2 regions of the Limnobaculum parvum genome follow, and region 1 is predicted to be linked to the other one. Evidence: predicted binding sites of a transcription regulator. Region 1 holds the regulator's gene; the other holds the start of a gene.
What was found. The regulator Fur, encoded in region 1, represses iron uptake genes when iron is present. The targets are predictions, from matches to a motif close to ATAATAATGAGAACNACTATCAA.
Positions count from the first base shown of each region.

Region 2: the regulator Fur is predicted to act here: its motif matches at 2,496-2,518, upstream of sodA (superoxide dismutase [Mn]).

Region 1 covers NZ_CP029185.2:2,220,156-2,224,873, reverse strand. Annotated here, with positions in the region: gene nagE (PTS N-acetyl glucosamine transporter subunit IIABC) at 1-74, shown strand, start outside; gene glnS (glutamine--tRNA ligase) at 324-1,991, shown strand; gene HYN51_RS09250 (hypothetical protein) at 2,090-2,335, shown strand; gene fur (ferric iron uptake transcriptional regulator) at 2,385-2,831, opposite strand; gene HYN51_RS09240 (hypothetical protein) at 3,092-3,337, opposite strand; gene fldA (flavodoxin FldA) at 3,797-4,312, opposite strand; gene ybfE (LexA regulated protein) at 4,434-4,718, opposite strand, start outside.
Region 2 covers NZ_CP029185.2:3,614,038-3,618,755, forward strand. Annotated here, with positions in the region: gene HYN51_RS15265 (NupC/NupG family nucleoside CNT transporter) at 1-266, shown strand, start outside; gene HYN51_RS15270 (pyrimidine-nucleoside phosphorylase) at 357-1,658, shown strand; gene HYN51_RS15275 (cytidine deaminase) at 1,701-2,096, shown strand; gene sodA (superoxide dismutase [Mn]) at 2,608-3,231, shown strand; gene HYN51_RS15285 (zinc ribbon domain-containing protein YjdM) at 3,538-3,876, shown strand; gene yiiM (6-hydroxyaminopurine reductase) at 4,033-4,713, shown strand.

The DNA.
Region 1 (4,718 bases):
TCTCGGGTATCACTGATGTGGCAACGGGTAGTGTGGTTGCCGGACAGACTAAGCTGTTTGCTATCAAAGGATAAGATTAGATTCTTGTTTGACGGTAGTTAAATCTAAAACGGGAAGGTGAATAACCTTCCCGTTTTTTTATTTGTCTCAATTTTAATGTAAAATGGTTTGCATCAATGCGGCATATAACCTCTTTAATTCAGTGTGTTCTATTATGAGCCGGGATTCATGCAACTAACAGTTGTGTCCTGCGTGCGGTTGTTAGAAGATAACAGGTTATATGTTGTGAACGTTTTTGCATTTTTGCATAGAGGAAAAAGTAAATGAGTGAGGCTGAAGTTCGCCCAACTAATTTTATTCGTCATATTATTGATGAAGATTTAGCATCAGGTAAGCACACTACCGTGGTGACCCGTTTCCCACCTGAGCCAAATGGATATCTGCATATCGGTCACGCGAAGTCTATCTGCCTGAATTTTGGGATTGCACAGGACTACCATGGTCTGTGCAACTTGCGTTTTGATGATACCAACCCGGTTAAAGAAGATATCGAGTATGTGGAGTCAATTAAGCACGATGTTGAGTGGTTAGGTTTCCACTGGGATGGTGCGGTTCGTTACTCATCTGACTACTTCGATCAACTGCATCAATACGCTGTTGAACTTATCAGCAAGGGGCTGGCTTATGTGGATGAGCTATCTCCTGAAGAGATGCGCGAATATCGCGGTACTCTGACTCAGCCAGGAAAAAATAGTCCTCATCGAGACCGCAGCATCGAAGAAAACTTGGCTTTGTTTGAAAAAATGAAGAACGGTGAGTTTGCGGAAGGTAAGGCTTGTCTGCGTGCAAAAATCGATATGTCCTCCTCATTTATCGTCATGCGCGATCCGGTGTTATACCGTATTAAATTTGCCGACCATCATCAGACGGGGAATAAGTGGTGCATCTATCCGATGTATGATTTTACCCACTGTATTTCCGATGCGCTGGAAGGAATAACTCACTCTATTTGTACTCTGGAGTTTCAGGATAACCGTCGTTTATACGACTGGGTTTTGGATAACATCACTATTCCATGTCATCCACGCCAATACGAGTTCTCTCGTCTGAATTTAGAGTACGCGATTATGTCTAAGCGTAAGTTAAATTTACTGGTGACAGAGAAACTGGTGGAAGGTTGGGACGATCCGCGTATGCCTACTATTTCTGGCCTTCGTCGCCGTGGGTATAGCGCTTCTTCTATTCGTGAGTTTTGCCGCCGTATCGGTGTGACTAAGCAAGACAATAACGTGGAGATGGTAGCGTTAGAAACCTGTATTCGCGAAGACTTGAACGATAACGCCCCAAGAGCGATGGCGGTTATCGATCCGGTTAAAGTGGTGATTGAAAATCTTCCACAAAATCATGAAGAGATGCTGACGGTAAGTGCGCATCCAAGTAAACCAGAAATGGGAACCCGTGCCGTACCATTTAGCCGAGAAATTTATATCGATCGTGCTGATTTCCGAGAAGAGGCTAATAAACAGTATAAGCGTTTGGTGTTAGGTAAAGAGGTTCGCCTGCGCAATGCTTATGTGATTAAAGCTGAACGGGTAGAAAAAGACGAACAGGGTAATATCACGACTATTTATTGTCATTACGACAGTGAAACTCTGGGTAAAGATCCGGCTGATGGCCGCAAAGTGAAAGGCGTTATTCACTGGGTGTCTGCACCTCATGCGCTACCCGCAGAGTTCCGTTTGTATGAGTGCCTGTTTAATGTGCCAAACCCGGGTGCTGCTGAGGATTTTTTATCCACAATTAATCTGGAATCATTGAATGTGGTGCATGGTTTTGTTGAGCCAAGTTTGGCACTGGCTAAACCTGAGTTTGCTTATCAGTTTGAGCGCGAAGGTTACTTCTGTGCAGATAGCCGCCATTCATCACCGGAACATTTAGTGTTTAACCGGACCGTTGGCCTACGTGATACCTGGGCTGCACAGGCAAGCTAATTTTTAGTCTTGATTGAAAGCGGTTAATATTAACAGCCTGTCAGAGAAATCCGACAGGCTTTTTTAATCAATAATGGATGTGTTTTAACGGAGATAGTATGCAAGACGCTGAGGAGATACTTCGTCAGGACTTTTCTCAAGTGGCGATTCAAACGGTCGAAGAAGATGAAGATGAAGATGAAAGTTCACTATGGTGCTGTTCTCATTGCGCTAGCAAAAATGTAGTCCCTTTTATTAAAGATAATAGGCCGACATTTGTGATGTTTATTTTGTTAGGGTTTTCGCGCGTTAAGTATCAGTACGGAATAATGTGTAATGACTGTGGGGAGTTCACCCAAAAATAATGCCAGCAGTGATTAGCTGCTGGCATATTTGAACCTGAGACTATAGGGCTTATTTGGGATCGTGTAATGTATCGTCTTTACGGCAATCACCGGAGCTGCATTTGCCATACAGATACAAGCTATGATTAGTTAACTTGATATTGTATCTTTCTGAAATTTCACGCTGACGTTGTTCAATAAATTCATCGCTAAATTCAATTACGCGTCCACAATCTAGGCAGATTAAATGGTCGTGGTGATGTTTTTGCGTCAATTCAAAGACTGATTTACCGCCTTCAAAGCTATGGCGAGTTACGATACCTGCATCATCAAACTGGTTTAGTACGCGATATACGGTAGCCAGTCCGATTTCTTCGCCCATATCAATCAGTCTTTTATATAAATCTTCCGCGCTAACGTGATGGTTATCAGGCTCCTGAAGTATTTCCAGAATCTTAAGCCGTGGGAGCGTAACTTTCAGTCCAGCCTTCTTCAGTGCGATATTATTATCAGTCATGCAGATTTGTTCCTAAATTCGGGGCGCCATGAATCGCTAGCGAATGATTAACATTATTGTAATATACCATTATAGAGCCAGACATATAAAATGAAAACTTTAGGGAGTCAGCTCAAATTCGATAGAATCGATAGGCAAAATCATAATTCTGACGATATTCAATCATTACTCGATCTGTTATTAGCTAACGATATCCCAAACCGCCGTGGCTAAAAATTCATTTCTTAATGTCTCAATAGGTAAATTACGCCCAATAATAACTAACAGCGTCTTACGGGATTCTTCTGCAGTTCATTCAGTTCCGTAATCAAAACAACAACCCGGTGAACATCTTGCACCATCAAGCAACGAGGTTCACCTTCAATTGCCATAATATCTTCATAGCGTAACATGCCATTACCATACTTTTCGATGGTAGTTTCTATAAATGCGCCAACAAGTCTGACATCAGATTCTCCGGTTTCAAAAACATAGGCGGTAATATCATTATTCCATGAACGGGCCAAGGGCTTGACCGGTTGATTTAAAGGGCGAAAATTTATTGGAGCCTATGCATATGCTGAACATAATTATTATAGTCAGGGATGCCAACCTAACATGAACAGTATCGTTAGAGCGGCATCTAATGGGTTGTTGAATATTGGCGCACGCATTTGCTCCAGAGATTTAGCTGGCGCTAAAATTTGCCCCTTATCGCGACAGGTCTGATACGTCTTAGCCCACGTCAAGAAACCAATACGAGGTTTAACCCATTAATTTTACACACGATCACAGGTTGATGAAATTCTTATTTTAATATGTGACTTATATCCACACACATTAAATCGAGTTAATTCTATTAAATTATTGGGGAATTAAATTTGTGGTGGGACATAATAACCACCAGTACAGTTCTGGTAGTTATTATGTATTTGATAATTTAGTAATATGCTTTATTAAGTAATACAAAAGCGGGGGGCACAGAATTAAGCAAGATTCATTTCGGCAGCGATCTGTTTAACCCAGGTTGAAACGCGTTCAGCGGTCAATTCTGGTTGACGATCTTCATCGATGGCTAACCCAATAAAGTGTTTATCATCGGCTAAACCTTTAGAGGCTTCAAAATGATAACCTGCCGTTGGCCAGTTGCCGACAATGGTTGCACCATGAGGTTCGATGATATCGCGAACGGTACCCATTGCGTCACAGAAGTACTCTGAGTAGTCTTCCTGATCGCCACACCCAAAAATAGCAACCAATTTACCTTCAAAGTCGATCTCTTCCAGAGTAGGGAAGAAGTCATCCCAGTCACACTGAGCTTCGCCATAATACCAAGTTGGAATCCCCAACAGCAGCGTATCAAAACGTGCAATATCTTCTTTACTGCTTTTCGCAATGTCGTGAATTTCAGCAACGTCTTTACCAAGTTGCTTTTGAATCATTTTGGCAATGTTTTCAGTATTGCCAGTGTCGCTACCAAAGAAAATACCTACGGTTGCCATAACGAGTTACACCTTTAATAAATATTAATACGTCGTATTCAATAATATACCATTGTTGATGCGGGTTGGCATCGTTAATCTGTGCTGCTTGGCACAAGGGCCGGGTAGCAGATCACCGATTTTATGACGGTCTGGTACGCTGTTTCTTATTCTCATTTAATAGCAAGATTTCTATCAACTCACTGCGGTTGATTCCTTGTCGGTCAGCAAGCTGATCCAAAACATCAACCGCATCCTGCGACAGTTTCAACTCCACACGTTTCAACCCACGAACCCTGTCACGTCGTAGCTGATTGCGTTTGTTGATGCGCAGTTGTTGATCGCGGGATAGCATGCTGGTTTTAGGACGACCTGGACGGCGTTCATCAGCGAAAAGATCCAGCGTGGTACGATCTAATTGTTCTTT
Region 2 (4,718 bases), 1.4 Mb from region 1:
TAAGTAATGAGTTTGTCGCGATGGATCAGCTTAAGCAGGGCTTAACCAGTGGAACCTTCCTGTTTTCAGAACATACTAAAGCTATTATTTCGGTGTTCTTGGTCTCTTTTGCTAATTTCTCGTCCATTGGCATTATCAGCGGTGCTATTAAAGCGCTGAACCCTCAACAGGGGAATGTAGCATCGCGCTTTGGTTTGAAATTGCTGTATGGTGCAACATTAGTTAGCTTCCTGAGCGCTGCCGTTGTAGGGCTGATTCACAATTAAAACGCTGTATTTTTGCCGGCCTAATAGCCGGCATTTGAATAATGTTAAACCGGTGTGTTAACCGTTTTACTGAACAAGAAGGTAAATACTATGAGAATCGTTGATCTGATTGCTAAAAAACGTGACGGCAAGGAACTTTCTACCCAAGAAATCGAATTCTTCGTCAAAGGCTATACCGAAGGCGCGATCCCTGACTATCAGGCCAGCGCCATGATGATGGCAATTTACTTTCAGGATATGACCGATCGCGAGTGTGCAGACCTGACGATGGCGATGGTTAACTCCGGAGACACCATTGATTTATCGGCGATTGACGGTATTAAAGTAGATAAACACTCCACCGGCGGCGTTGGTGATACGACGACGCTAGTGCTGGCTCCGTTAGTTGCCGCGCTTGATATTCCGGTGGCAAAGATGTCGGGTCGTGGCTTGGGGCATACGGGTGGTACTCTGGACAAGCTGGAGTCGGTAAAAGGTTTTCATATTGAAATCAATAAAGAAGAGTTTATCGATTTAGTCAATCGCCACAAGGTGGCGGTTATTGGTCAGTCGGGCAATTTAACCCCGGCAGATAAAAAGATGTACGCCCTGCGGGACGTTACCGGCACCGTCAATTCTATTCCCCTAATCGCCAGCTCGATTATGAGCAAGAAAATTGCCGCAGGTTCTGACGCCATTGTGTTAGATGTTAAAACCGGCGCGGGCGCATTTATGAAAACCGATGAAGATGCCATTGAGTTAGCCAAGTCGATGGTTCGCATTGGTAATAATGTGGGTCGGCATACCATGGCGGTGATTTCTGATATGTCACAGCCGCTTGGCTTTGCTATCGGTAACGCACTGGAAGTACAGGAAGCCATTGATACGTTGAGGGGCAAAGGCCCGGCAGACCTGACAGAGCTGACCTTGGTGTTAGGCAGCCAAATGGTAGTATTGGCGAAAAAAGCCAATACGCTGGAAGAAGCGCGCCAGATGCTGCTTGAAGTCATTAACAACGGCAAGGCGCTGGAGAAATTCAAAGCGTTTCTAGCCAATCAGGGCGGTGATGCCTCGGTTGTCGATCATCCAGAAAGATTACCTCAGGCTAAATATAAAATTGAAGTACCTGCCAAAACCTCCGGTGTAGTGGCAAATATTATCGCTGATGAAATTGGCGTTGCCGCAATGTTGCTGGGCGCAGGCCGCGCCACTAAAGAAGACGATATTGATTTAGCCGTTGGGCTGATGCTGCATAAAAAAATGGGTGATAGCGTTAAGGCCGGTGATTCACTGGTCACCATTTATGCCAACCGGGAAGACGTCTCTAGCGTGATGGATAAGATCTATCACAGCATAGCGATCGCCGAACACGGGCAGGCACCTAAACTGATTCATACGGTCATTACCCAGTAAGCCGCTGGTTTATCCGCCACCTTATATCACAAGGAAATCACCATGACTGATAATGAACTGATCGAATACGCTAAAAAAGCCCGCCAGTCGTCCTACAGCCCCTACTCTAAGTTTGCGGTTGGCGCAGCGCTGGTTGCCGATGACAATCAGGTATTCCTCGGTTGTAACGTTGAGAATGCCTCTTATGGTTTAACTAACTGTGCAGAAAGAACTGCCATATTCAAAGCGGTATCGGAAGGCAAGCGCCAGTTTAAAAAACTGGTGATTATCGGCGATACTGAAGGCCCAATTTCCCCTTGCGGTGCTTGCCGTCAGGTGATTAACGAATTCTGCGCTCCGGATATGCCGGTTTTGATGGTCAATATGAAGGGTGAAGTAAAGCATACGTCGATAGCCGAGCTACTACCTTACTCGTTTGGGCCAGAAGACCTAAGTTAACGCAGTGCCCTTGGCAGTTGCAGTTGGCAGTTGGCAGTTGGCAGTTGGCAGTTGGCAGTTGGCAGTTGGCAGTTGGCAGTTGACCTTATTTTTGCCCTTCTATAGAGCACTGGAATTCAGTTGACGATTGAGAGAGGCTAGCACAATCCGCAGGGATGCGGATTGAGGCGCAGTGACGCCGGGAGCGGCTCTGCGCCGGTGCGTTCAGGCCGAACGAATGAGGAAGGAAGTCGCCTAAGCGACCTGGATTCGGGTGCGAAGGCGCGGGGGTGCAGGGGGCGTTCGCCTTTTAACGCCCCTTGCTCGGCCACTCGCACAGTAGCCAATTCAGTCTCAGCACGATTAGTGGACGAAACTTACCCCAGACTAAACCATCTATCACACCAATCGGCAATACCCCCACAAATGATAATGATTATCAATTGATATTCAATGCTATACTGATAGCCCACCATGAAATTGAAATGAGCTGTCTTATACACAGCGTTAATGTCCTTTGAGGAGTGATACGATGAGTTATACCCTTCCTACCCTGCCTTATGCCTACGATGCTCTGGAACCTCACTTTGATAAACAAACCATGGAAATCCATCACAGTAAGCACCATCAGGCTTATGTGAACAATGCTAATGCTGCGTTGGAAACGCTGTCTGACGATCTGAAAAGATTGTCTGCTGAAGAGCTGATAGCTCAGTTAGATAAAGTGCCTGCGGAAAAGCGTACCGTATTAAGAAACAACGCCGGCGGTCACGCAAACCATAGCCTATTCTGGAAAGGTCTGAAAAAAGGTACCGCTCTACAGGGCGATCTGAAAGCGGCTATCGAACGTGATTTCGGTAGCATTGATAGCTTTAAAGAGAAGTTTGAACAAGCGGCGGCTACCCGTTTTGGTTCTGGTTGGGCCTGGTTGGTATTGAAAGAGGGCAAGCTGGCCGTGGTTTCTACCGCTAATCAGGACAGTCCTCTGATGGGCGAAAGCGTATCTGGTGCATCAGGCTTCCCGATTGTCGGTCTGGACGTATGGGAACATGCTTACTATCTGAAATTCCAAAACCGTCGTCCTGACTACATTAAAGAATTCTGGAATGTGGTGAACTGGGACGAAGCTGCCAAGCGTTTTGCTGACGCAAAATAATAGGCTAATTCTCTAATTTTCATATAAATAGCGGAGACCATAGTGAGTAACTCGCTATGGTCTCCTTAATAAACATTTCGTTATCAGCCTCTCAATTAAATTTCTTCACTTTTGTCCTGAAAAGATAATTATTCTTTCGATAAAACGTGAAATTTTTATCATGAAAAGTGATTTCTCTGATGATAACCCCTCTCTCTCCCGCTATCACCTTCATAAGCCGATGGTTTATCCATGTGATAAAAGTGGTCATTTGTAGTAGAATAGCGCCCTGATTTTATTCACATTCTATTTTTTAGGGAAATTGACATGAATTCTATTCCAGCCTGCCCGGTCTGTTCATCAGAAAATACCTATCCGGACGGAGACATGTTCATCTGCCCTGATTGTGCTCACGAGTGGAACTCTTCAGAGCCCGTGTCAGCAGATGGTGATGTAAGAGTAGTGAAAGACAGTAATGGTAACGTATTAGCTGACGGCGACTGCGTAACCCTGATTAAAGACCTGAAGCTGAAAGGCTCTTCAACCGTACTGAAAGTGGGTAGCAAATCTAAACCTATCCGTCTGGTTGATGGCGACCATGAAATCGACTGCAAAATCGATAACACCAGCATTATGCTGAAAGCCTGCTTCGTTAAGAAAGTCTGATAAGCAGAAATAAAGCCACCGTTTTCTGAAAGCCGTGGCTTTTTTCTCCATCACCGCAGGTTCCAAATTCACTGTCCCTAAATCAAAAACTGGATACACCTTGCCACAGTCAGTATGCTGAAATGACTTAGTTACTCAGTGAAACTGGCGGTTACCATGATCTATCCTTTCGTCTATATCGGCAAAATCAAACCCTACGATGACCACTCTCCCAGTGCCATAGACAAACGTGCAGTGGATGGTGAGCTGTTACTTACGCCGCTGGGTTTTGAAGGCGACCAACAGGCCGATACGCGCTATCACGGCGGTGCCGATCGCGCTTTATGCCACTATCCACAGGAACATTACGACTACTGGAAGCTACGCTTCCCTGAACAGGCCGATCGGTTTGCTGCACCACTGTTTGGAGAAAACCTCTCTACCCAGAGCCTAACCGAAGAAACGGTTTTTATCGGTGATATCTTCCGTTGGGGGCAAGCACTCATTCAGGTCACTCAGCCCCGTTCCCCGTGCTATAAACTGAATTATCATTGTAATATTAATAAGTTCGCTCGCATCATGCAGGACAGTGGACGCTGTGGTTGGCTCTATCGTGTGGTTTCAGCCGGTAAGGTTAATCCGAACCAACCACTTGAGCTGGTCAGCCGCAATAGCGATGTTTCCGTCGCCGAGGCGATTTCTATTGCTTTTAACTCACCGTTTGACGAAGAACAGTATCGTCGCCTGCTCTCAGCCAGTGGTCTGTCCGCCAGTTGGAGCAAAAATATGCAGATGAGAATACTGACTAAACATATTGAAGATATGGAGCGTCGCTTGGTGGGTGCTTCTACTGATTAACGAAT